DNA from 2 places in the Phytobacter cepae genome. Region 1 is predicted to be linked to the other one. Evidence: predicted binding sites of a transcription regulator. Region 1 holds the regulator's gene; the other holds the start of a gene.
The links. Region 1 encodes PurR, which represses purine synthesis genes. Its sites were predicted from a motif close to CANGCAAACGTTTGCNTG; they were not measured.

Region 1 (12,596 bases):
AATACCGAAGCGCTCTGGAGCGGGTTACGCAGCTTTTGTGCCCTGAGCCTCGTGGGGGCATGGACGATTACTTCTCAGTGGGAGTCAGGCTCCGCCGCTCTGACGCTGGCCGCAATCAGCTGTGTGCTTTATTCCGTATCTCCCGCCCCCTTCCGCTCTCTCACTTTGTTGCTACGCACGCTGTTCCTGCTAACGCTGTTTAGTTTTGTGGTTAAGTTTGGCCTGATGGTACAAATCAGTGAGCTTTGGATTTTTTTACTGTTCCTGTTTCCCCTGCTGGCAACGATGCAACTGTTTAAATTGCAGATGCCGAAACAGGCCGGACTGTGGGGGCAGCTCATTGTCTTTATGGGCTCCTTCATCTCGGTCACTAATCCCCCGGTTTACGATCTGGCAGATTTTCTTAATGACGATTTGGCCAAAATTCTTGGTGTGGCATTGTCATGGCTGGCGTTCGCTGTTCTTCGCCCCGGTTCTGATGCGCGCAAAAGTCGCCGTCAGATACGCGCGTTACGTCGTGAATTTGTCGATCAACTGAGTCGCCGCCCCACACGCAGTGAGCATGAGTTCGAGTCGGTGGTTTATCATCACATTAGTCAGTTGAGTACCAGCCAGGATGCGCTCGCTCGTCGATGGTTATTGCGTTGGGGAGTGGTTTTACTCAACTGTTCTCACGTGGTGTGGCAGTTGAGAAAATGGGAGGCACGCTCAGACCCATTGAGTCAGGTTCGGGACCTCTGTTTGAGTTTACTGCGCGATGTGATGAGCGAACGGGGCGTTCAGCAACGCCCCCTGGCCGTGACCCTGGCGGAGTTCCAGCGCATCTGCGATACGCTGGCCCACCATCATCAGCCTGCTGCCCGCGAACTCGCGGCGGTTATCTGGCGCTTGCACTGCTCACTTTCCCAGCTGGAACTGGCACCAACCGCAGGCTCAATCGACAGCGCCCTTACTTGATGACGCCACAGGCATAACGTTCTCCGCCACCGCCCAACGGTTTTGGCGAATCGGACATGTTGTCGCCGCCCACGTGGATCATGAGCGCTTTATCTTTCACTTCTGAAAGTTTTTTCAGGCGCGGCGCAACCACCTCGTCAGTGGCTTTGCCATCATTATTTACAACCAGCACTGGCAAATCGCCCAGGTGCCCCATCCCCTCTGGGCCTTCATGTTTACCCGTGGTATGGGGGTCAAGGTGCCCGCCTGCGGCTTCAGCAGCGGAGGGCTTGCCCTCTTTTAACGCAGGTTCGCAGCTCCCTTTAGCATGCACATGAAAGCCATGTTCGCCTGGGGGAAGACCATTAAGATCAGGCGTAAACGTCAGCCCTTTGTCGGTTTCAGCAATGGAGACCGTCCCGATAGACTGCCCCGTTCCCTGCGGTGTTACCAGGTTCATCTCGACTTTTTCACTGGCCGCCTGCGCCCCTGCGCAGACGAACAGCGTTACGATTGCCAGACTAAAACGCTTCATAAGACCTCCGGTTTTCACTTTTCCCCTGTAAGTTTAACTCAGGAGAAAAGATTCACCGGAAACTGTGCCTCATCGCACGTTAGGGTACGTCATAACCCAGCGCCGCTTTACGAATACGGAACCACTGCTGGCGCGTCATATTGAGGCTTTCTGCCACCAACGCAGAGCGTACACGCTCAATTTTCCCGGAACCGATTATTGGCAGGGGCTGAGACGGCAGACGCATAACCCAGGCATACACGACCTGCTCAATGCTTTGAGCATTCAGTTCCTGCGCCACTTGTGCGAGTTCATCACGCAGCGGCTGGAATTCAGCGTCATTAAACAAACGCCCTCCGCCAAGGCAGGACCACGCCATCGGGCGGACACGCAGTTGCTGGAGCTGGTCGAGGGTGCCGTCGAGCAATAACGGCTGGTGTACCGGTGAAAGCTCAACCTGGTTGGTGGCCAGGGTAAACGGCAGACGTGATTGCAGTAAGGCAAACTGGGCTGGCGTAAAATTGGAAACACCGAAATGGCTCACTTTCCCACTTTGATGGAGGTGCAGGAATGCTTCCGCGACTTCATCGGCATCCATCAATGGATCCGGACGGTGAATAAGCAGTAAATCAAGATGATCGGTTGCCAGATGAGTGAGCGACTGCTCGGCGCTGGCGATGATATGATCGCGCTCAGTAATGTAGTGACCAATGGCATGCTCTTTGCGCGCCGTGGTGGCAATGCCGCATTTGGTGACAATTTCCATCCGGCTGCGCAGCTGCGGCGCCAGTTTCATTGCTTCACCAAACGCCGCTTCACACTGGTAACCACCGTAGATATCGGCATGGTCGACGGTGGTCACACCGAGATCAAGATGCTCTTCAATAAAGCTCACCAACTGGCGCGCAGACATATTCCAGTCCATTAAACGCCAGTAGCCCATCACGAAACGGGAAAACGTTGGTCCTTGCGGTGCAAGGGTAATTCGCTGAACCATAACCACTTCCTCAACAATAATTTCTGCTGAGTATACGCAATTATGGCGTCAAAAAAGTGAAGGCTGCTGAGGTTCTTCAGGTGGACTGGTTTTATTCGCACGTAATTTGCGCAATAAGCGCTGGCGACACAGGCGAAGCACCTCTTGCTTTTGAGCATCGGTCATCGTTTGCCAGTTAAACCGCTCCTCACGGCTACGCAGACAGCCGCGACAAAATCCCCGTTCATCGGACTGGCATATTCCCCGGCACGGGCTTTGAACGGGGAAGAATTCCAGTTGCTCTGCCACGTCTGACCCTCTCTCTGCTCTCATACCTTTCATTGAAGACGGTCAGGCCCTAACCTGCAAGTCGAAAAAGCGCATCTATTGCCACTTGCACCCGACCGATCGGTCTAGTAGAGTGCCACTCCATGAGCAGAAACAGCGAACACGATACCCGCGAACACCTCCTGGCCACCGGCGAGCGACTTTGTATGCACCGGGGTTTTACCGGAATGGGGTTGAGCGAATTATTGAAAACGGCGGAAGTGCCTAAGGGCTCTTTCTATCACTATTTTCGTTCAAAAGAAGCGTTTGGCGTGGCGTTACTGGAGCGGCACTATGCTGGTTACCATCAACGACTCGCAGACCATTTTGCCCATGGCGAAGGCAATTACCGGGATCGTCTGCTGGCGTATTACCGCCACACGCTGGTGCAATTTTGCGACCAGGGCATTATCAGCGGCTGCCTTACGGTGAAGCTCTCTGCCGAGGTGTGTGACCTGTCCGAAACCATGCGTACGGCAATGGACAAAGGGGCCGGCCAGATTATCACTCTGCTGGCGAGTGCGCTGGAGAACGGGCGCCTTGAAAAATGTCTAACCTTTCCGGGTGACGCACAAACGCAGGCTCAGGTGCTTTATGCGCTCTGGCTGGGCGCAAATTTACAAGCCAAGATTTCACGCAGTGCCGTGCCACTGGAAAGTGCCCTGGCCCACGCGCAAACCATTATTGCAGCGCCTGCCTGACAGGCGTTTTTATTTAAACTATTACTAGTCGACCGGTCTATTCAGGAGAATCTATGTCAAGTAACGTATTTACCCCTTTGAAAGTGGGTGCAATTACCGCGCCAAACCGTGTATTTATGGCACCCCTGACGCGTCTGCGTAGCATCGAGCCGGGCGATATTCCTACCCCACTGATGGCCGAATATTATCGTCAGCGTGCCAGCTCTGGTTTGATCATCAGTGAAGCTACGCAGATTTCTGCGCAGGCGAAAGGTTATGCGGGCGCACCGGGTCTTCACAGCCCGGAGCAAATTGCCGCATGGAAAAAAATAACCGATGGCGTTCACGCTGAAGATGGCCGTATCGCCGTCCAGTTGTGGCACACCGGTCGTATCTCTCACCACACTCTGCAACCGGGTGGACAGGCACCGGTCGCCCCGTCTGCGATTGCCGCAGGGACCCGTACCTCTCTTCGTGATGCGAACGGTAACCCAACCCGTGAAGAGACCTCTGTTCCTCGCGCGCTGGAAACCGACGAGATCCCAGGGATCGTGAATGATTTCCGTCAGGCAGTAATCAACGCCCGCGAAGCCGGTTTTGATCTTGTTGAGCTGCATTCTGCGCATGGCTATCTGCTGCACCAGTTCCTCTCTCCGTCTGCGAATCAGCGTACCGATCAATACGGTGGCAGCGTTGAAAACCGCGCACGTCTGGTGCTGGAAGTGGTTGATGCCGTCAGCGAAGCCTGGGGTGCCGATCGTATCGGTATTCGTGTTTCCCCTATCGGCTCTTTCCAGAACACCGATAATGGTCCGAATGAAGAAGCGGATGCGCTGTATCTGATTGAAGAGTTGGGTAAACGCGGCATCGCTTATCTGCACATGTCCGAGCCGGATTGGGCTGGCGGCGAGCCTTACACCGAAGCCTTCCGCCAGAAAGTGCGCGAGCGTTTCCATGGGCCTATCGTTGGTGCGGGTGCTTACACCCTGGAAAAAGCAGAAGATCTGATCGGCAAAGGGTTAATCGACGCCGTGGCCTTTGGTCGCGACTATATTGCTAACCCGGATCTGGTTGAGCGCCTGAAGCACAAAGCCGCATTGAACCCGCAACGCCCGGAGAGCTTCTACGGTGGTGGTGCAGAAGGTTACACCGATTACCCCTCTTTATAATCCCTCGATTGATAGCGGCAAGGATTCGCCGCTATACTAAAACTCTGTTTCGAATAAGAATTCACTTACGCAAAAGAGGATATTATGCGCTTTCTCCATACCATGCTTCGCGTTAGCGACCTGCAGCGTTCCATTGATTTTTATACCAACGTCATGGGGATGTCCCTGCTGCGCACCAGCGAAAACCCGGAATATAAGTACTCTCTGGCTTTCGTGGGTTACGGCCCGGAATCTGAAACCGCAGTACTGGAACTGACCTATAACTGGGATGTAGACAGCTATGAGCTCGGTACTGCATACGGCCACATTGCACTGGAAGTGGACAATGCCGCACAAGCGTGCGAACGCATTCGCCAGAACGGTGGCAACGTGACCCGTGAAGCCGGCCCGGTCAAAGGCGGTACTACGGTTATCGCCTTTATCGAAGATCCCGATGGCTATAAAGTTGAGCTGATTGAAGCCAAAGATGCCGGACGCGGTCTGGGCAATTGATCGTTACGGGCGCCCCCGTGCGCCCGTCGTTTCCATCCCTTCCCAAAATTTGCCATAATGCGCTGCCATTTTCCCATTCCAAGAGATTCAGATGTCCGATAATGCTCAACTCACCGGTCTGTGCGACCGTTTTCGTGGTTTTTACCCAGTCGTTATTGATGTTGAAACCGCCGGGTTTAATGCCAAAACTGATGCATTACTCGAAGTCGCTGCAATCACGTTGAAAATGGATTCAGAAGGTTGGTTGATGCCTGATGAGACACTGCATTTCCATGTTGAGCCGTTTGAAGGGGCTAATTTACAGCCTGAAGCGCTGGCCTTTAACGGTATCGATCCGAGCAACCCCCTGCGAGGTGCCGTGAACGAGTACGACGCCCTGCATGCCATCTTCAAAATGGTGCGCAAAGGGATCAAAGACAGCAACTGCAACCGCGCCATCATGGTGGCCCATAATGCCACCTTTGATCACAGCTTTATGATGGCTGCGGCAGAGCGTGCCTCATTGAAGCGCAACCCCTTCCACCCTTTCGTGACGTTTGATACGGCCTCTTTAAGCGGACTGGCTCTGGGGCAAACGGTGCTGTCCAAAGCGTGTGCGGCGGCCGGGCTTGATTTTGATGCCGCTCAGGCCCATTCCGCTCTATACGATACTGAACAAACTGCCCTGCTGTTTTGTGAAATAGTGAATCGCTGGAAACGCCTCGGCGGTTGGCCTTTACCGCCAGGTGATGAACAGGCATAAAAAAAGCGACCCGAGGGTCGCTTTTCTTTTGCGCTAAGAGATTACTCTGCGCCCGGCTCTTCAGATTTGTACTTCGCAGCCGTCTCTTTAATCAACGGCTGCAGTTCGCCGCGCTGATACATTTCGATGATGATATCGCAACCGCCGACCAGCTCACCGTCGACCCACAGCTGCGGGAACGTCGGCCAGTTAGCGTATTTTGGCAACTCAGCACGAATATCCGGGTTTTGCAGGATATCTACGTAAGCAAAGCGTTCGCCACACGCAGAGAGCGCCTGTACAGCCTGTGCGGAGAAACCACAGCTTGGCAGTTTAGGAGAACCTTTCATGTAAAGCAGAATTGGGTTCTCAGCGATTTGGGTCTGGATTTTTTCAAGAGTAGTGCTCATTGTCTTGCTTCCTTCAACTTCTTATCGGCAGATAACTGTCATTGTAACGGTTCATGCGAGCAACGGAAAATAACATTTTGTTCACCACTCATTATTTTATCGTCTGTCACCCTCATCTACGTCGTAAGTGCCCATGGTCGCCCCTCTCCCGCCGCGTGATAGTTCAACAATTGAGCTTATGAGGGGCATAACTGGTGCTTTTTTTTGCGCTTGCTAACGAAACAGAGTTTTAGATGCAAAAAGCCTATTAACTTTTCTGCTTTTTATGGATTAGAATCGACGCGGTTCTAAATCATACGCAAGCATTATTGAATGCCTGCACTTATCCAGGGGATTGCTCAGTGGCGCGAATTCAAAAAGCTTCAATCACGCTCTGTGCTTTGTTGTTCACTACGCTGACATTTACACCTTTAGCAACGGCCTCTGAGCAAACGCGAGGCGCGGCCGTCAATAAGTCGCACGTAGTGAAAGCATCCGAACGTAAGAAAAATAGTCAGACCAATAAAACATCAAAGAAAAGCAGTGGCACCGCCTCCAGGGCAACGGCGAAAGCCGAAAATAAAAAAGTAACGACGGCAAAAAAAACCTCGACCGTCAGCAAGAAAACCGCAAGCAGTAAAACCAGCAAGAATACTCCCCGTCATAGTAAATCCAGCAAGGTTCCCGCTCCGGTTATTGCTATGACCGAAAAATGCACAAAGCGTAAAGGCCATAAATCGCAATGTGTAAAAGTGAAAGGAAGCAAACCCGTCACGATTTCTGAAGCGCACAAAGTGCGGATGCAAAAAATTCAGAAAACCGCAATGTCAAAGCTGATGAACCAGATTGGCAAGCCTTATCATTGGGGCGGTACCTCTCCAATGACCGGTTTTGATTGCAGTGGACTGGTGTATTACGCCTACAAAGACCTCGTAAAATTCCGTATCCCTCGTACCGCGAACGAGATGTATCACCTGCGTGATGCCTCTCCGGTCAACGTCGCAGAGCTGGAAAGCGGCGATCTGGTATTTTTCCGTACTCAAGGTCGCGGTACAGCTGACCACGTGGGTGTGTATGTAGGCAACGGCAAATTTATCCAGTCTCCGCGTAGCGGCCAGGATATCCAGATAACGTCGTTAAGCGAAGACTACTGGCAGCGTCATTATGTTGGCGCCCGCCGCGTGGTCACGCCTAAAACCATTCGATAAATATGCTGCCTCGAGCGTGATGGCAGGTCATAACCCTGAAACGCAGGTAAAAAGCAGGAGGGTAAACCTCCTGCTTTTTATTTATTCAGCGGTCGCACAGGCTGGATTAGCCGCACCGCGACCGGACAACAGCACCAGCAGTAATGCCATCCCGGCAATCACCGCCCCGGTTACCGGAACAAAAACATAGCCGAGACCACCTGAAATCACCGCGCCCCCCGCTGCTGCCCCCAGCGCATTTCCCAGGTTGAACGCGCCGATATTGACTGAAGAAGAGAGACCGGGTGCTTCATGCGCGACACGCATAACCCGCATCTGTAGGGGCGGCACAATCGCGAAGGTGGCAGCACCCCATACAACCATGCCGATCGCCGCGCCAACTTCACTGCGTGCAAGCCAGGGGATCGCCAACATGATGGCAATCAATAACAGCAAGAAACCTTTCAGGGTTCCGGTCACGGAACGGTCAGCCAGCTTGCCACCCAGATAATTCCCCAAAGAGAACCCTACGCCAATAAGCACCAGCATTGCGGTAATAAATGCGGGTCCTGCGTCGGCTATATCATGCAGTACAGGCGAGATATAGGTATAAAGCGTAAACATCGCCCCGGCGCCCAGTACGGTTGTCATCAAAGCGGATACCACCTGCGGACGCATCAGTACGGAGAGTTCTTTACGTACATCGGGTCGCTCTCCGGCATTACCTTTTGGCAAGGAGAGATACAGGCTGACTATCGCAATAATGCCAAGGCCCGCTGTGGCAAGGAATGACATCCGCCAGCCAATGGTTTCACCGAGCCATGTCGCCGCCGGCACCCCGCCGATATTAGCAATCGTCAGCCCCATGAACATGGTGGCAACCGCACTGGCCTGCTTCTCTTTTGCCACTACGCTTGCGGCAACCACCGAACCCAGTCCAAAGAATGCGCCATGATTGAGACTGGTAATAATGCGCGACAGCATGAGCGTGGTGTAATCAGGCGAGATGGCGGACAACACATTGCCAAGCGTAAAGATTGCCATCAAAAAAATCAGTGCATTACGCCGCGCGCGATGGGAAAGCAGCAACGTCATAAGGGGGGCCCCCACCATGACACCTATGGCATAGGCACTGATCAGCATTCCCGCTGCCGGAATCGATACATCGACACCCCGTGCAATGACGGGCAGCAGTCCCATCGGGGAAAACTCGGTGGTACCGATGCCAAAAGCGCCTATCGCCAGGGCAAGCAGTGGATAATTTACTTTCATGATTTATTGACTCCGGAAATGCCGTGTCGTTGGCCGACACCGTCACAGAAGTCAAAAGTATGACAGCGTTCACAAAAAACAGAAGAGAGTGAAACGCGAAAAGAGTATTGCTGAATTCGGGATAATAGAAGAAGAAAACAGCGAGGGAGAGAACTCTCCCTCGGGGTAACTCAGTGCAGAGCCGCCGTCATCGCACCCGCAACAATCAGGGCCAGCACAATGACAGTCGTCACTAAAGAAAACTTCAGGTCGGTGCTCATCAATTTTTCTCCTTTCCTATTACCCCATAAAAAGTGAGGTAGCGCATTTTTGCACAAATAAACGTAAAAATCTTGCAGGATTTAGATTGATATACGTTTTAGCGCTTCCCCTTTTGGTCAAGATAAGACAAAATTCGACGCTAAATTTATTAGCGTACCGGCCATTGACTCCCCTCCTGACGTCCAATGTCTTTTTCCCGGCGTAAAACAGTACATCGCGCGGTGAAAGGGTGAAGGCAGGCAAACGTTTACCTTTAGCATTTTCAGGAGCTTATGATATGGCATGGAGTGACATCTGATGGCAACGATCAAAGACGTAGCGAAGCGAGCAAACGTTTCCACCACAACCGTATCACATGTTATTAACAAAACCCGTTTCGTCGCTGAAGAGACGCGTAATGCTGTGTGGGCGGCCATTAAGGAGCTTCACTACTCGCCGAGTGCCGTCGCCCGTAGCCTGAAGGTGAATCACACAAAATCCATCGGTTTGCTGGCCACCAGCAGCGAAGCGGCCTATTTTGCCGAGATAATCGAAGCCGTTGAGAAGAACTGTTTCCAGAAAGGCTATACCCTCATTTTGGGTAACGCCTGGAACAATTTTGAAAAACAAGGCGCCTACCTGTCGATGATGGCGCAAAAGCGCGTTGATGGTTTACTGGTGATGTGTTCAGAGTACCCGGAATCCCTGCTGACTATGCTTGGCGAGTACCGCCATATTCCGATGGTGGTCATGGACTGGGGTGAAGCTAAAGCCGATTTTACCGACACCGTCATCGATAATGCGTTTGAAGGCGGCTACATGGCCGGGCGTTATCTGGTCGAACGCGGTCATCGTGACATTGGCGTCATCCCAGGACCGCTTGAGCGTAATACCGGTGCAGGCCGACTGGCTGGCTTTATGAAAGCGATGGAAGAAGCGCATATCAGCGTAGCGGAAAACTGGATTGTTCAGGGCGATTTCGAACCGGAGTCCGGTTATCGCGCCATGCAACAAATTCTCACCCAGCCATCCCGCCCCACCGCTGTTTTCTGCGGTGGCGATATCATGGCGATGGGCGCCCTCTGTGCAGCAGACGAAATGGGCCTGCGTGTGCCACAGGATATTTCGGTGATCGGTTACGATAACGTGCGCAACTCACGCTACTTTACCCCGTCGCTGACCACTATCCATCAGCCAAAGGATTCGCTGGGTGAAACGGCATTCAATATGCTGCTCGACCGTATCGTTAACAAACGTGAGGTCTCCCAGTCTATTGAAGTCCATCCGCGACTGATCGAGCGTCGTTCGGTGGCGGATGGTCCATTCCGCGATTATCGCCGTTAATCTCTGCAAGGGGAGCGGGTCAATCCTGCTCCCACAACCACTCCCGATTCAGCGTTTCACTATCCCCCAAATAACTCAGCAGCCAGTTTAACGCCGGTGAAGCTTCGTTTTGCTGCCAGGTCAGGCAACAGGCCGCGTCCGGGAAAGGATTTTCAAGCTCCAGCGCCACCCACTCTCCTTTGTCCAGCCAGGGGCGCGCAAAATGTGCCGGCACCATGCCAACACACAATCCCGCAGAGAGGCAGGCGGCGGACGATTCCCAATCCGGGGCCACAACCCGTTTCTGGTTATCCAGCAGCCAGGTTATGCGTTTCGGCAGAGAGCGTGAGGTATCTTCACGCACCAGCGAAGGCCAGTTGCGCAAGGTATCGTCACTGAGAGGTGCCTTCATCCCGGCCAGCGGGTGATGACTCGCCACTACACATTTCCAGCTCAGCATGCCCATATCCCGAAAGGTATAGCGCCCCCCGACGGGTATCGCCTGCGTCGCCCCGATGGCCAGTTCCACGCGGCCATCTGCCAATGCGTCCCAAACGCCGTTAAATACTTCCTGGAACACCAACAGTTCGACATCGCTAAAATGGCGATAGAAATCAACAATCATCTGCCGGGTTCGTTCAGGCTTGACGATATTGTCGACAGCAATGGCCAGTTGACCACGCCAGCCATTGGCAATTTGTTGACATTGCTGGCGGGTGATCTGCATTTTTTTGATAACAGAGCGCCCTTCTTTTAAAAACAGCACCCCGGCGGGGGTGAGTTCTACATCGCGATGACGACGTTCAAAAAGCGCAACGGCGAGCCACTCTTCCAGTTGGCGCACCGTATAACTGACCGCAGAGGGCACACGATGCAGCTCCTGCGCGGCCGCGCTAAAGCTACCATTGCGAGCCACTGCGTCGACGACTTCAAGAGAATATTCTGACCACATATTTTGCCTGCAAAAATTTTGAAACCCATTCGCAAATATTAGCGGTTCACAACCGAAGTTACACTCCCTAGACTCTGTTTCCCTGTTTACCTGCACAAGAAAGAGATTTTTACCATGCAACCAGGAAAAGGATTTTTAGTCTGGCTGGCGGGATTAAGCGTACTCGGCTTCCTCGCAACGGACATGTACCTCCCTGCCTTCGCCAATATTCAGCAAGATTTGCACACTTCTGCCGCCGTGGTCAGCGCGACGCTGAGCCTCTTCCTTGCCGGATTTGCTGTCGCGCAGCTGGTTTGGGGGCCCTTGTCCGATCGCTATGGGCGTAAGCCGGTACTGTTAAGTGGCCTGGCCATCTTTGCCCTCGGCTGCCTGGGAATGATCTGGGTAGAGGATGCCCGCTGGCTGCTGGTTTTGCGCTTTATTCAGGCCGTGGGCGTTTGTGCGGCCGCCGTCACCTGGCAGGCGCTGGTTACCGACCACTACCCGGCACAACGGACTAACCGTATTTTTGCCACTATCATGCCGCTGGTTGGATTGTCTCCCGCCCTCGCGCCACTGCTTGGCAGTTGGATCCTCGCCCATTTTTCCTGGCAGGCCATTTTTGCGACCCTCTTCGCCATTACGGTGGTGCTCATGCTGCCGGCGCTGCGTCTGCGCGCTATGCCGCGTAAACCGGCCCCGGACGCGCAGCCGGTGACCTTTCTTACCCTGCTGCGTGATAAAGCCTACCGGGGTAACGTGCTGATTTATGCCGCCTGCTCCGCCAGCTTCTTTGCCTGGCTGACCGGTTCTCCCTTTATTTTGCATGATATGGGTTATGGCCCGACCATCATTGGCCTGAGCTATGTTCCACAAACCATCGCCTTCCTGATAGGGGGTTATAGCTGCCGCTGGGCGCTGCAAAAATGGTCTGGCGCGCGCTTGCTGCCCTGGCTGTTGGTCGCCTTTGCATTCAGCGTGATTGCCACCTGGGCCGTGGGCTTGCTGCCTGGTGCTTCCCTGACTGCTCTGCTGATCCCCTTCTGCCTGATGGCCGTGGCTAACGGCGCGATTTACCCCATCGTGGTCGCAGAAGCACTGCGCCCCTTCCCTCACGCCACGGGTCGGGCTGCTGCGCTGCAGAACACACTGCAACTGGGCTTGTGTTTTATTGCCAGTCTGGTGGTATCAGCACTGATCGCCTTCCCACTCCTGGCGACCACCAGTGTAATGGTGTCGACAGTGTTGCTGGCGGGTCTGGGTTTCGTGATGCAACGCCGTGAAAATAATGCGCGTCGCCAGAAAGCGTCTCTTGAATCGTCCAGTCATGCCTGATTGCACTCGTAATTATGTGACATTTGTGCGATTAGCCTGCTAATTGTTTATGGTTGTATCAGCCGATTTTGAGGCCTATACTCAATTTCGGCTGTACTAAAATA
Region 2 (12,596 bases), 1.6 Mb from region 1:
CGTGCTGATGAAAACCCGCAATACCCGACTTAAGAAAGTGATCAAAGGTGCACTGCCGGTTGGGCTGCTGGGTATCGGTGAACCGCTGATTTTTGGCGTCACCTTGCCGCTGGGCAAACCTTTCTTAGGGGCCTGTCTGGGCGGTGCGGTTGGCGGCGCGCTCATTAGTTACGCTAAAGTGGCGACCGTCATCACCTTTGGTATTTCCGGTTTGCCGCTGGCATTAACCATCGTTACCGGAAAAGTGATGATCTATCTGTTAGGCTATTTAGTGGCGGTAATTGCCGGCTTCCTGTTTACCTGGCTGTTAGGTTTTAACGATCCTGAGGAGTAACATTTGACTACCAGCGAGCGTCGCGTTGTTTTTTTTGATTTAGATGGCACCTTGCACCAGCAGGACATGTTTGGCACCTTTCTGCGCTATGTCCTGCGTCATCACCCGCTTAATGTCTTGCTGGTACTGCCTGTATTACCGGTTATCGGCATTGCTCTTCTGGTTAAAGGGCGTGCGGCACGCTGGCCTATGAGCCTGCTGCTATGGGCCTGCACCTTTGGCTATAGCGAAGCGCACATGAAAAAGCTGGAACAGAAGTTTGCAACCTGGTTTCGCGGGCAGGTGACTGCGTTTCCAGTGGTTCAGGACCGGTTGACCAAATACCTTCTGGCCTCGGATGCCGATATCTGGCTTATTACCGGTTCACCCCAGCCGCTGGTGGAGCAGGTCTATTTTGATACGCCCTGGCTGCCGCGAGTGAATATTATCGCCAGCCAGATTGGGCGCCGTTATGGCGGCTGGGTGCTGACGATGCGCTGTCTGGGGCATGAAAAAGTGGCGCAGCTTGAGCGTAAAATCGGTACGCCGCTGCGGTTATACAGCGGGTACAGCGACAGCAAGCAGGATAACCCGCTGCTCTATTTCTGCCAGCACCGTTGGCGGGTTACGCCGCAGGGTAAACTCCAGCAACTTGAATGAGAGATGTGTAATACATAGCGGGTGTGTATAATGCGCCCCGCTTGTTAACCGGAGTGCCTTCCCTTGTCCAATCCCGAACTGAATCATGAATACTGGATGCGTCACGCCCTGACGCTGGCAAAGCGCGCCTGGGATGAGGGCGAAGTGCCGGTGGGCGCCGTATTGGTACACAACAATCAGGTGATAGGTGAGGGCTGGAATCGCCCGATTGGCCGTCACGATCCTACCGCGCATGCCGAGATCATGGCGCTGCGTCAGGGAGGCGTGGTACTGCAAAATTATCGCCTTATCGACACCATATTGTATGTCACCCTTGAACCTTGTGTGATGTGTGCCGGGGCGATGGTGCATGGGCGTATTGGGCAACTGGTGTTCGGCGCGCGGGATGCAAAAACCGGTGCCGCAGGCTCTTTAATCGATGTGCTGCATCATCCGGGTATGAACCATCGGGTTGAGATTATTGAAGGCGTGCTACGCGATGAGTGTGCCGCCATGCTCAGCGATTTCTTCCGCCAGCGCCGACGGGAGAAAAAAGCCCTTAAGAAAGGGCCAGAAACCGCTATTTAACCCTGGCAGGTGCCTGAACCGTCAGCCTGTCAGGCACGATTAACGGGTTGCGTGGGAAGGCGTCGTTGGGATTGGGATTGAAGGCGCTAAACGGCATCACCCCGTAAGGTGCCTTGTTAAACTCTTCTGCACCGACGACCGGGTAGCTTTGGGCCATTTTCAACGTCTTCGCGGCTTCTTTCTCTTTTTCCAGCAGATATCCCACCAGACTGATTTCATACTTACGAATATTTTCCACGTAGGCATAGGCTTCGTGCCCGCGGGCATAGCCGTAGGTCAGCTTGCTGTAATAACTTTTCTGGCTGAGCAGCGGCAGACGCTGTTTCACATCTGACCAGCTGTCCGGGTTTCCTTTTGTTTTGATGGTCAAGGCTCTGGCATCCAGCATGTGGGCATACCCCATGTTGTAGGCTGCCAGCGCAAACCAGATTCGCTCCTCGGCAGGAACGGTTTCCGGCACCTTCGCCATCATGTCCTGTAAATAGCGCGCGCCGCCGCTGATACTCTGCTCGGCATCGGTACGATCGCTTAATCCCAGACTTTGGGCCGTATTTTTGGTCAGCATCATCAGCCCGCGTACGCCAGTAGGCGAAGTGGCCTGAGTATCCCAGTGTGATTCCTGATAAGAGATGGCCGCCAGCAGACGCCAGTCAATTTCCTCTGCGTATTTCGTAAACAGTGGCTGAAGTTCCGGCAGCACGCTGTCGACAGCCCGCAGGAAAGAGCGGGTGTCGACATAGTCAAAATCATCGCCATGGCCGAGGTATTTCTCCTCCAGGCGCGCCAGAGTGCCATCTTCATTAATGTTGTTATAGAAGTCGAGCATGGCGGCGGAGAGGGTGTTATCGCTGTCACGTGTGGTGAACCAGGTGACGGGTTGCTCATCGCTGATGTCGAGCGCCACCGCAAGCTCGGGGTGGACGCGCTGGAAAAGACTGACAGCAACGGAATCCGCGACGGTGTAGCTAAGTTTGCCCGTCACCACCTCTTCAAGCAGCTCGGTTGTACCCAGCCGGGGATCCACTTTCCAGCTAAGGTCCGGGAACGTCTTCTCTTTTAATTCCTGTAAATCATTAATCGCAACATGGCCCGGGGCAATGGTTAACTGGCTTTCATTCACGCTTGCGAGGGTGCGCGGGCGGTAGCTGCCCACACGGTAAACCAACTGCTGAGAAACCCAGTAATAAACCGGGCCAGGCTGATAATGCTGAATGCGTTCACTGTTATAGACCAGTCCGGCGGCAAGCATATCAGCCCGGCCATCGTCCAGGTCGTCAAAAAGCTGACTGATGTTTTGGCGGACGGTGACGCGCAGCTTTACGCCAAGGTAATCGGCAAACTGCTGGGCCAGCTCATAGTCGAGGCCATGGGGTTTATCGTCTACGCTTGCATAGGTTAACGGCGAAGCGATGGTACTGATGCGCAACTCTCCGCGTGCCTGAATAGCGGCAATGCGATTCTCGGCTTTACCGAACCAGGGGACAGAAGGCCATAGCGCCGCTGCCAGCAGCAGGGTGACAATGCCGATGAGCAGATAATTAAGCTTAAATTTTTTCAATTAGTTAATTCTCTGCGTCGTGCTGTTGCCCGGGTCGATAGCCGCCATGAATACAAGGGTGTTTTATGGTGAATGAGCGGCATTTTGCGTAACAAAACGCCAGTTGGCAACTAATTAGCGAATGGCGGCATTCTTACGGGTTGGTGCCGTCCCTGATTTTATTTCCACGCAAACGGTTTCGTCGCTGCTCACTATTCTTTATAATGACGCCCGTTTTCCCCCTGATGCACACTTAAAGCTTCGAAGACGAGAGACTTATGATGGAAATTCTGCGTGGTTCGCCTGCACTGTCCGCATTTCGTATCAATAAACTGCTGGCGCGTTTTCAGGCTGCCCAGCTCCCGGTGAGCAATATTTACGCTGAGTATGTCCATTTCGCCGACGTGAACGATCGGTTGAACGACGAAGAACTGACCCGGCTGCAGCGACTTCTGAAATACGGCCCGGTGCTGAGTAGCCACACACCGTCCGGTAAATTGCTCCTCGTTACACCACGCCCTGGCACAATCTCTCCCTGGTCTTCTAAAGCAACGGACATCGCCCACAATTGTGACCTCGCCAAAATCAATCGTCTTGAGCGCGGTGTGGCCTGGTACGTTGAAGCCTCCACGCTGACGGAAGCGCAGTGGGCGAGCGTCGCCGCTGAACTGCACGACCGGATGATGGAAACCGTGTTTACCGCAGAAGCCGATGCAGCACAGCTGTTTGAGCACAATCAGCCAGCCCCGGTGCAGAGTGTGGACCTGTTGGGCGAAGGCCGTCAGGCGCTGATTGACGCTAACGTGCGTCTGGGACTGGCGCTGGCGGAAGACGAAATTGATTACCTTCAGGATGCGTTTACCCGTCTTGGTCGTAACCCTAACGACATTGAGCTGTATATGTTCGCGCAGGCGAACTCTGAACACTGTCGTCACAAAATTTTTAACGCCGACTGGGTCATCGACGGCGAACAGCAGCCAAAATCGCTGTTCAAGATGATCAAAAACACCTTCGAGAAGACCCCGGACTATGTGCTGTCGGCGTATAAAGACAACGCTGCGGTAATGGAAGGTTCTGACGTTGGGCGCTTCTTTGCAGACCATGAGAATGGCCGCTACGACTTCCATCAGGAAGCGGCGCACATTCTGATGAAAGTCGAAACCCATAACCACCCGACGGCAATTTCGCCGTGGCCGGGCGCAGCAACCGGATCCGGCGGTGAAATCCGTGACGAAGGCGCAACGGGTCGTGGCGCGAAACCGAAGGCCGGTCTGGTAGGCTTCTCCGTTTCGAACCTGCGTATCCCGGGCTTTGAACAGCCATGGGAAGAGGACTTCGGTAAGCCAGAGCGTATTGTCACCGCGCTGGATATCATGACCGACGGCCCGCTGGGCGGCGCGGCATTTAACAATGAATTTGGTCGTCCGGCGCTGACCGGGTATTTCCGTACCTACGAAGAGAAAGTGAACAGCCACAACGGCGAAGAGCTGCGTGGTTATCACAAGCCAATCATGCTGGCAGGCGGTATCGGTAACATCCGCGCTGACCATGTGCAGAAAGGCGAAATCACCGTCGGCGCGAAACTGATTGTGCTGGGCGGGCCGGCGATGAATATCGGTCTGGGCGGCGGCGCGGCTTCCTCAATGGCCTCTGGTCAGTCTGACGCAGACCTGGATTTTGCTTCCGTTCAGCGTGACAACCCGGAAATGGAACGTCGTTGCCAGGAAGTGATCGACCGCTGCTGGCAACTGGGCGATGCCAACCCGATCCAGTTTATCCATGACGTGGGTGCGGGCGGTCTGTCGAACGCCATGCCGGAACTGGTGAGCGATGGCGGGCGCGGCGGTAAATTCCAGCTGCGTGACATCCTCAGCGATGAACCGGGGATGAGCCCGCTGGAAATCTGGTGTAACGAATCTCAGGAACGTTATGTCCTGTCCGTTGCGGCCGATCAGTTGCCGCTGTTTGATGCACTTTGCCGCCGCGAGCGCGCCCCGTACGCGGTGATTGGTGAAGCCGTGGCAGAGCAACACCTGACCATGAGCGATAGCCACTTTGACAACACGCCTATCGATCTGCCGCTGGATGTGCTGCTGGGCAAAACCCCGAAAATGACCCGCGACGTGCAGACGCGCAAAGCAGCCGGTGAAGCCATCGATTCACGTGACATTTCCATTGCTGACGCGGTACATCGTGTACTGCATCTGCCCGCCGTTGCTGAAAAAACCTTCCTGGTGACCATCGGCGACCGTACCGTCACCGGGATGGTGTCGCGCGATCAGATGGTTGGTCCGTGGCAGGTGCCTGTGGCTAACTGTGCGGTGACCACCGCCAGCCTCGACAGCTATTACGGCGAAGCGATGTCGATCGGTGAGCGTGCGCCGGTGGCGCTGCTGGACTTCGCAGCCTCTGCCCGTCTGGCGGTGGGTGAGTCCCTGACTAACATGGCGGCGACGCAAATTGGTGAACTCAACCGCGTCAAGCTCTCGGCGAACTGGATGTCCGCAGCCGGTCATCCGGGTGAGGATGCCGGTCTGTACGAAGCGGTGAAAGCGGTGGGTGAAGAGCTTTGCCCGGCGCTGGGTCTGACCATTCCGGTGGGTAAAGACTCTATGTCGATGAAAACCCGCTGGCAGGAAGGTAACGAGCAGCGCGAGATGACCTCGCCGCTGTCGCTGGTGATCACCGCCTTTGGCCGTGTGGAAGATGTCCGTCGCACCGTGACGCCGCAGCTCTCTACCGAAGACAACGCCCTGTTGTTGATTGATCTGGGTAAAGGTCATAACGCGCTGGGCGCCACCGCGCTGGCGCAGGTTTATCGTCAACTGGGTGATAAGACCGCTGATGTTCGCGACGTACAGCAACTGAAAGGTTTCTGGGACGCCATGCAGGCGCTGGTGGCAGAGGGCAAACTGCTGGCCTGGCATGACCGTTCTGACGGCGGCCTGCTGGTGACGCTGGCCGAGATGGCCTTCGCCGGTCACTGCGGGGTGAATGTCGATATCGCCGCGCTGGGGAGCGATCGTCTGGCCGCCCTGTTCAACGAAGAACTGGGCGGCGTTATTCAGGTGCGTGCCGCAGATCGCGAAGCGGTTGAAGCCGTGCTGGCAGCAAAGGGTCTGGCAGATTGTGTTCATTATCTTGGTCAGGCCACGGCGAGCGATCGCTTTGTTATCGAATCCGCAGGCCAGGCCGTGTTCAGCGAAAGCCGCACCACGCTGCGTATGTGGTGGGCAGAGACCACCTGGCAGATGCAGCGCCTGCGTGATAACCCGGAATGTGCAGACCAGGAACACGAAGCGAAAGCCAACGATACCGATCCGGGCCTGAACGTGAAGCTCTCCTTCGACATCAACGAAGACATTGCGGCACCGTATATTGCGACCGGCGCGCGTCCGAAAGTGGCCGTATTGCGTGAGCAGGGCGTGAACTCCCACGTGGAGATGGCGGCGGCGTTTTACCGTGCGGGCTTTGATGCCATCGACGTCCACATGAGCGACCTGCTGGCTGGGCGTACCGGGCTTGAAGATTTCCAGGCGCTGGTGGCCTGCGGCGGCTTCTCTTACGGTGACGTGCTGGGCGCGGGTGAAGGCTGGGCGAAATCGATTCTCTTCAACAACCGCGTGCGCGATGAGTTCGAAACCTTCTTCCACCGTCCGCAGACGCTGGCGCTGGGTGTCTGTAACGGCTGCCAGATGATGTCTAACCTGCGTGAACTGGTGCCGGGCAGTGAGTTGTGGCCACGTTTCGTGCGTAACCACTCTGACCGCTTCGAAGCGCGTTTCAGCCTGGTCGAAGTGACCCAAAGCCCGTCTCTTTTGTTACAGGGCATGGTGGGTTCACAAATGCCGATCGCCGTTTCCCACGGTGAAGGGCGTGTGGAAGTGCGTGATGATGCGCACCTGGCTCAGCTCGAAAGCAAAGGGCTGGTGGCGCTGCGCTTCGTCGATAACTTCGGCAAAGTGACGCAAACCTACCCGGCTAACCCGAACGGTTCGCCAAACGGTATTACCGCAGTGACCAACGAAAGCGGTCGCGTGACGCTGATGATGCCGCATCCGGAGCGTGTGTTCCGTACCGTTAGCAACTCCTGGCACCCGGAAAACTGGGGCGAGGACAGCCCGTGGATGCGTATCTTCCGCAACGCCCGTAAGCAGTTAGGTTAACGCTGTCCAGCATACCCGGCCATCAGGGGCGGGTATGCTGCACCTTTTTTGAACGTTATCTCAAGGACAGAACGGGCGATATTGATTACAATCGTTTCCAGCGCTAACAGGGAAGGGAACGGTTATGAAGCTGATTAAAAAGGTAAAATTAAGCTTTACGCAGGGAGCCTCAGACAAGGTTTATGAGGTGGAACTCTGTGAACAGCCAGGCAACGAGGACAATCGTTACTGGGTGAATTTTCGCTATGGCCGACGTGGAAGCACCTTACGGGAAGGAACAAAAACCCCTGCACCCGTTGATCTCACGCAGGCTGAGGCTATATTCGCAAGCGTGGTGGTTGCCAAAACCAACAAAGGCTACGTTGAAGCCGCCTCACTCTCCCCTTCCGCAGTCAGCGCTTTCTCGTCTTCGTTACACACCTTACTCCGGCAAATCGATCGCATTAAAGAAGGCGAACAACGAGCCCGAAGTATATGGCGACTCCCTCAGCAGCCGAACGCTATGCTGGCAGACTGGCTGGAAAAGGGGCTTAACGAGGCACATCACTGGCTGGAAAACTACGCCCGACTCTGGGCGCTGGGGCGCACGGGGAATCAGCACAACCTGGCGCGTGTGAGACCCTTTCTTGAAAGCCCATATCCGCCGTTAAGCAACCTCGCTTATGAAGTGACGCTGCGTTTGGGGGATGATGACGATACCGCTATGCAGCGGCAAAGCCTGCTGGCGTCATTACCCGCAGAGCTGGCCCAGGCCCTGGCGGTGGGTGATACCGGGGCCATTGATGCGCAACTTCAGCACCACATTACTGACCAGAATCCCAACGCGAGTACGTTACTCAAAACGTTCTATCTTGCGGCGCTGGACAGCCCGCTATTGCATCAGGGCCTGATTCGTCTGCTACACGTTCTGCCTCTGCGCCCCAATCTGTTTAAAGGTGTGCGCTATCTGTTCAAAATGGCTGAGTTCCGCCTGGATGCGCCGGTGTTTGCTCTGCTGGCCTGGCGGTTTGATACCACGCGGGAGTTTTATTCTGCCCAGTGGGATGGCGTCTGGGTCAATGGCGTGGGCTATCTCAAACCCAGTCAGGAACTTCTGCGCGACGATAGCAGGCTGGCCTATTCGCGTAAAACGCGCGACTACCTGCGGCGGCGAAGCTGGCGCGCGCTGCGGCGTCTCGGTGCCCGTGGTGACACTCGCTATGTCGATATGGCCTGCGCGCTTCTGCTCCAGTATAAGAAAGAATACCTGGTTGCAGAAAAGCAGAGTGAGGCAGGCGTCTTCGCCAGCGATGCGCATCTCTTCGCGTGGAACGCCGTTCTGCGCTTACATCATCCTCACTACCAGCGCCACAGGCAGAGAGCGTTATGGATTCGGGTCAGCGATGAAAAGGATGAACGCCGTGGTGAGGCATTTCCACACCTCTGGGATCAACGTCCTGACGCACTACTGACATTGTTGTGCCTGAGCGAGAGTGAAGCCGTTTGCACGTTTGCGCTCAGGGCAATGAAAGAGAATGCCTCCTTCTGCCGGGCCCTCACCGATAGCCAACTGGTGCAGTTGCTGGCTCGTCCGTTCCCGCTCATTGCCGATTTTGTGCTCTCGCTTCTTACTGCGCGTTCGCTCACTCCTGCGCTGCTGCTGGGGCTGATTAACAGTGTCCACCCGCAAGCGCGCAGCCTGGCGCTGACCCATTTAAACAGCATTAGCGCACTGTTTGATGAAACCGAACTGGTGACCGCGCTTTTGCTGGTTGATGATGCGCAGATCAGCGCGTGGTTAGAGGGGCGTTTTGCCCGGCAGCCTCTGACCGCCTCGCAACAGGAGACGCTGGCGCGGGCGCTTTTGCTCCGGCTTACCGACGCGCAGACCACCTTTTCTGAGCAACATGCCCTCTGGCTGGCGACGTGCCTGGTGAGCCATCTGCCTGCCATGGCCCCGTCGTTGAGGAGTGAGAATTTCAGCGAGCTGCTCGCCCATTCCGATACTGGCGTGCAGCTTTTAGCCGCCCGGTTGTTGGTGATTTCCGATTTGGCGCAGAGTCCACTTTCGCAAGCCCTGCTGGTTCAGATTCACAACTCGCCTGTCGCGGCTATCCGCGCCGCGGGCATCGCGCTGTTAGGCAAACAATCCCCGGAATTAGTCTTGCTGCAGTTACCGCAGTTAATTGATCTGCTCCAGTGCGGGGAGGCAGAAGAGCGGCAAGCCTGTTACACGCTTCTGGGGCAACTGGCCGAGCAGCATGCTGCTGAGGTCTTCGCGGGATTATTCCCCTTAGTCTTTAAAAAAGAAGCCCATGAAGGCGCACACCAGGCGCTGTTAACGTTCTTCACGCAAAGGCTTAATGCCAGCCTGATAGCCCTGGACAAAGACACCATCTGGCGGCTGATTCACGCCAGATCGCTGGCGGCACAGAAGCTCGGATGCGCGTGTCTTGTTGGCCGCTCTGCGCGTGAGTGGAGCGTGAATCAGTGGGTGGCGCTGGCAAATCACCCTGACCATCATGTTCGTGATTATGCGTTGAAGGCCTTCACCTCACATGTGGATATTGTCGGCGAACAGAGCAGTGCTGCGCTGGAGCTACTGGAAAGTGACTGGCCCGCAACCCGTGAATTTGGGTTTGCATATTTCCGCCAGCACTCCCCCTCCCCAGGCTGGACCCCGGATCTGATTGTAAAACTGTGCGACAGCAACCGTGACGATGTGCAGGCCTACGGTCGGGAACTGTTACAAACGTTCTTCCAGCGCGAACAGGGGGAAGCGTACTTGTTGAAGCTGAGCCAGCATCCATCCTTGACTGTACAGACCTTTGTGACCCATTTTTTTGACGAGTATGCGGCCGGAAAGCCTGATGTCATCCTGGCGCTGAAACCTTGCTTCCTGACAATCCTTTCCCAGGTTAACCGTGGGCGTGTCGCGAAAGACAGAACACTCGCCTTTTTGACGAAGCAGGCGGCTGCCAGCCCGTTGGTGCTTGAGATGGTGGCGTCATTGCTGACCCGTCTGTCGCTGACGGTGGTGCAAAAAGACAAAGCACCGCTGATCAAGGCCATGCTTCAACTGCAAAAACAGTATCCCCATTTGAATTTGCCGCTGGACATTATTGCCCGACCCGAACAAGGAGCGCCTCATGCAGGTTAATTATCGTTATCAGGGAAAGAGTCGGGTCTCGGAAGCCGGTTTGACGTTCTCGCCAGATAGCCTTCGCCCACCGGCGTTCTTTGTGGGTGAACTGAAGCAGAAACTGGCGTTTCGCGAGGCCATCTCCGCGCTGCATAACGTGGTGGTATCGGACATGCGTTTTCAGCCAAAAGATAAAACTGAGTATCGGCGCTGGCTGGCGGGAGAGGAACAGCGGTTATTAGCGGAATTTATTGCGCAGAAAAGCCAGCTTGAGCAAGACGCGAATGAGATTAGCGGGCGATTAAATACGCTGAACAAAGAGGCTGCGACGCTACTTGCGCCTTACCATCAGGCGCAAAAAGCTTATTTCAATTATCTCTATAAAACCGATATTGACGCCTGGTACGTGCTGGATCCTGTCATCACGGTGCACCCCGACGAAGTCTTTTTTGAATGCTTTTCCGAAGACGAGTCCAGCTACGGGAAATTGAGCTGTCATTACGATGTGTTCGACAATATTAGCGACCATGCTTACGGCACCACGAATATCGACTATTCCGAAGGCCTTTATCAGGCGTTTCAAAAGATTCGTGATTATCACCCGACGCAGTTGAAAATTGATCCGGACGGCTTCGCCATACAGACTGACGGCAGCGAGTGTGAAGAGAAGAAGATCGATCTGCCGGACAGCTGGGTGCGCGGTTTTTTACAGGTCAGCTCGGCGATGACCCTGCCGATGGTGAAATTTTCGCTCGCACCTATGGATATGCACAATATTTGCTTCCGACTCAGGCGTAAAAAAGAGCGTAGCGGGCCGCGTTCGCTGCGTTTTGAGCTGACGCCGGGGCAGCCCGTCAAAGTGATTTTTGAGCCGTGGAATGAAACGCTGGTTTGCCCGCGTTCGCTTTACAAGGGCGACCAGCCGCGTTCCATACGTGTCTGGGGACGGCGCAGACTGCATATCCTTGAACGTCTCATCCCCGTTGCCGAAAAATTCGATGTCTGCCTTCTCGATGATGGTATGCCTTCGTTCTGGACAGCAGATTTTGGGGCGATGAGTTTTACCCTTGGCCTCTCCGGCTGGAGCGCGAATGACTGGTCGGCCCAGGGCAATTTTGATTTGCTCGCGCCGCGCCAAACAGTCGATACCCTGACGCTGGAGCGGGTTTATCAGGCATTAAGCAGGCACCATATGGCTTCATGCGCCTCTCTTGCCACCGAACTGGGGCTGGACGAAAGCATAGTAAAAGCGGCGCTGGCAGCCTACAGCCAACATGGCCAGGTGCTCTATGACCTGAACAAGGATCTGTACCGTATTCGCGCCCTGTGCCGCGAGCCGATCCCACTGGAACAGTTGCGTTTCAGTCATGAACGGGAAGAGAACGCCGTCAACTTCGTCAATGCCGGGTTGGTGCAAGTCGAAAGCTGCCTGAGCAATGCGACAGGAACGCAAATACGCGGCCAGGTCCTGGATAATGCCGTGCGGTACCCCGTTTCTTTGATGCTGGATGCAGACCAGCGGTTGACGGTGGGTGAGTGCCATTGCCACTATTTCCATCAGAACCGACTGCGTCGCGGTCCGTGTGAACATATGTTAGCGCTGCGGCTGGCAGCAAAGGTAAAAGCATGATGAAAAGGACTTTTTCAGCTGTTATACTCGACGTTAATAGCGGCGTGGCAAGGAAACCTTGCATCCCGGATGGTGGATCGCCATTCAGGTTTTATGACTCCCCACGCGTCACTGATGCCATCTTCACTGGGCAGAGTGTGAGTACCTGTCACTATTGCAGTATGGCTTCAACGAAGCCAATGAGTGACAGGTACTCCACTCTGCGTCGAGTGGATAACCTCAGTACCAGGAACGCTTCGAAGGCCTTGTTCGCCACGCCGCTATCCCTCCCGGTCATTCCCGTATTAACTTGTCCCTCACGGTCAGGGAGCGTTCGTTATGTCTGAATCTGCAAAGCTGACCCGCCAGCAAATTTACGAGCGCATCCGCGAAACCAGCAAAGAGGAGTACATCCTCGCTGAAATGATCCGTCTGGGCTTCTGGGATGAAACGCAGGAGAAGCCCGCTCTCACCGCAGAATTTATCGCTCAACGTGCGGCGTTACAGAAACAGCTTGCGGAACTGGGAAAGAAACAACGGCTGTATGATGACCCGCAAAAAGCATTGCGCGAACTGCACAAGACGCGCAAAAAAGCAGCGCTGGAGAAACGCGAGCAAACCCG

Region 2: purL (phosphoribosylformylglycinamidine synthase) is a predicted target of PurR. The motif match lies at 3,264-3,281, and genes of this name have one in related genera.

What each region holds. Positions count from the first base shown of each region.
Region 1 is NZ_CM135107.1:2,903,299-2,915,894, forward strand. Features, by position in the region: gene ACUY4Q_RS13520 (FUSC family protein) at 1-957, shown strand, start outside; gene sodC (superoxide dismutase [Cu-Zn] SodC) at 950-1,471, opposite strand; gene ACUY4Q_RS13530 (aldo/keto reductase) at 1,551-2,447, opposite strand; gene ACUY4Q_RS13535 (DUF1289 domain-containing protein) at 2,496-2,735, opposite strand; gene ACUY4Q_RS13540 (TetR/AcrR family transcriptional regulator) at 2,858-3,454, shown strand; gene ACUY4Q_RS13545 (alkene reductase) at 3,508-4,602, shown strand; gene gloA (lactoylglutathione lyase) at 4,687-5,094, shown strand; gene rnt (ribonuclease T) at 5,186-5,836, shown strand; gene grxD (monothiol glutaredoxin 4) at 5,878-6,225, opposite strand; gene ACUY4Q_RS13565 (C40 family peptidase) at 6,567-7,412, shown strand; gene ACUY4Q_RS13570 (MFS transporter) at 7,494-8,663, opposite strand; gene cydH (cytochrome bd-I oxidase subunit CydH) at 8,834-8,923, opposite strand; gene purR (HTH-type transcriptional repressor PurR) at 9,222-10,247, shown strand; gene punR (DNA-binding transcriptional activator PunR) at 10,267-11,178, opposite strand; gene punC (purine nucleoside transporter PunC) at 11,293-12,492, shown strand.
Region 2 is NZ_CM135107.1:1,296,487-1,309,082, forward strand. Features, by position in the region: gene ACUY4Q_RS06100 (PTS transporter subunit EIIC) at 1-334, shown strand, start outside; gene yfhb (phosphatidylglycerophosphatase C) at 338-973, shown strand; partial or broken gene tadA (tRNA adenosine(34) deaminase TadA) at 997-1,540, shown strand; gene mltF (membrane-bound lytic murein transglycosylase MltF) at 1,533-3,098, opposite strand; gene purL (phosphoribosylformylglycinamidine synthase) at 3,356-7,243, shown strand; gene ACUY4Q_RS06125 (WGR domain-containing protein) at 7,368-10,382, shown strand; gene ACUY4Q_RS06130 (hypothetical protein) at 10,372-11,994, shown strand; gene ACUY4Q_RS06135 (reverse transcriptase family protein) at 12,313-12,596, shown strand, end outside.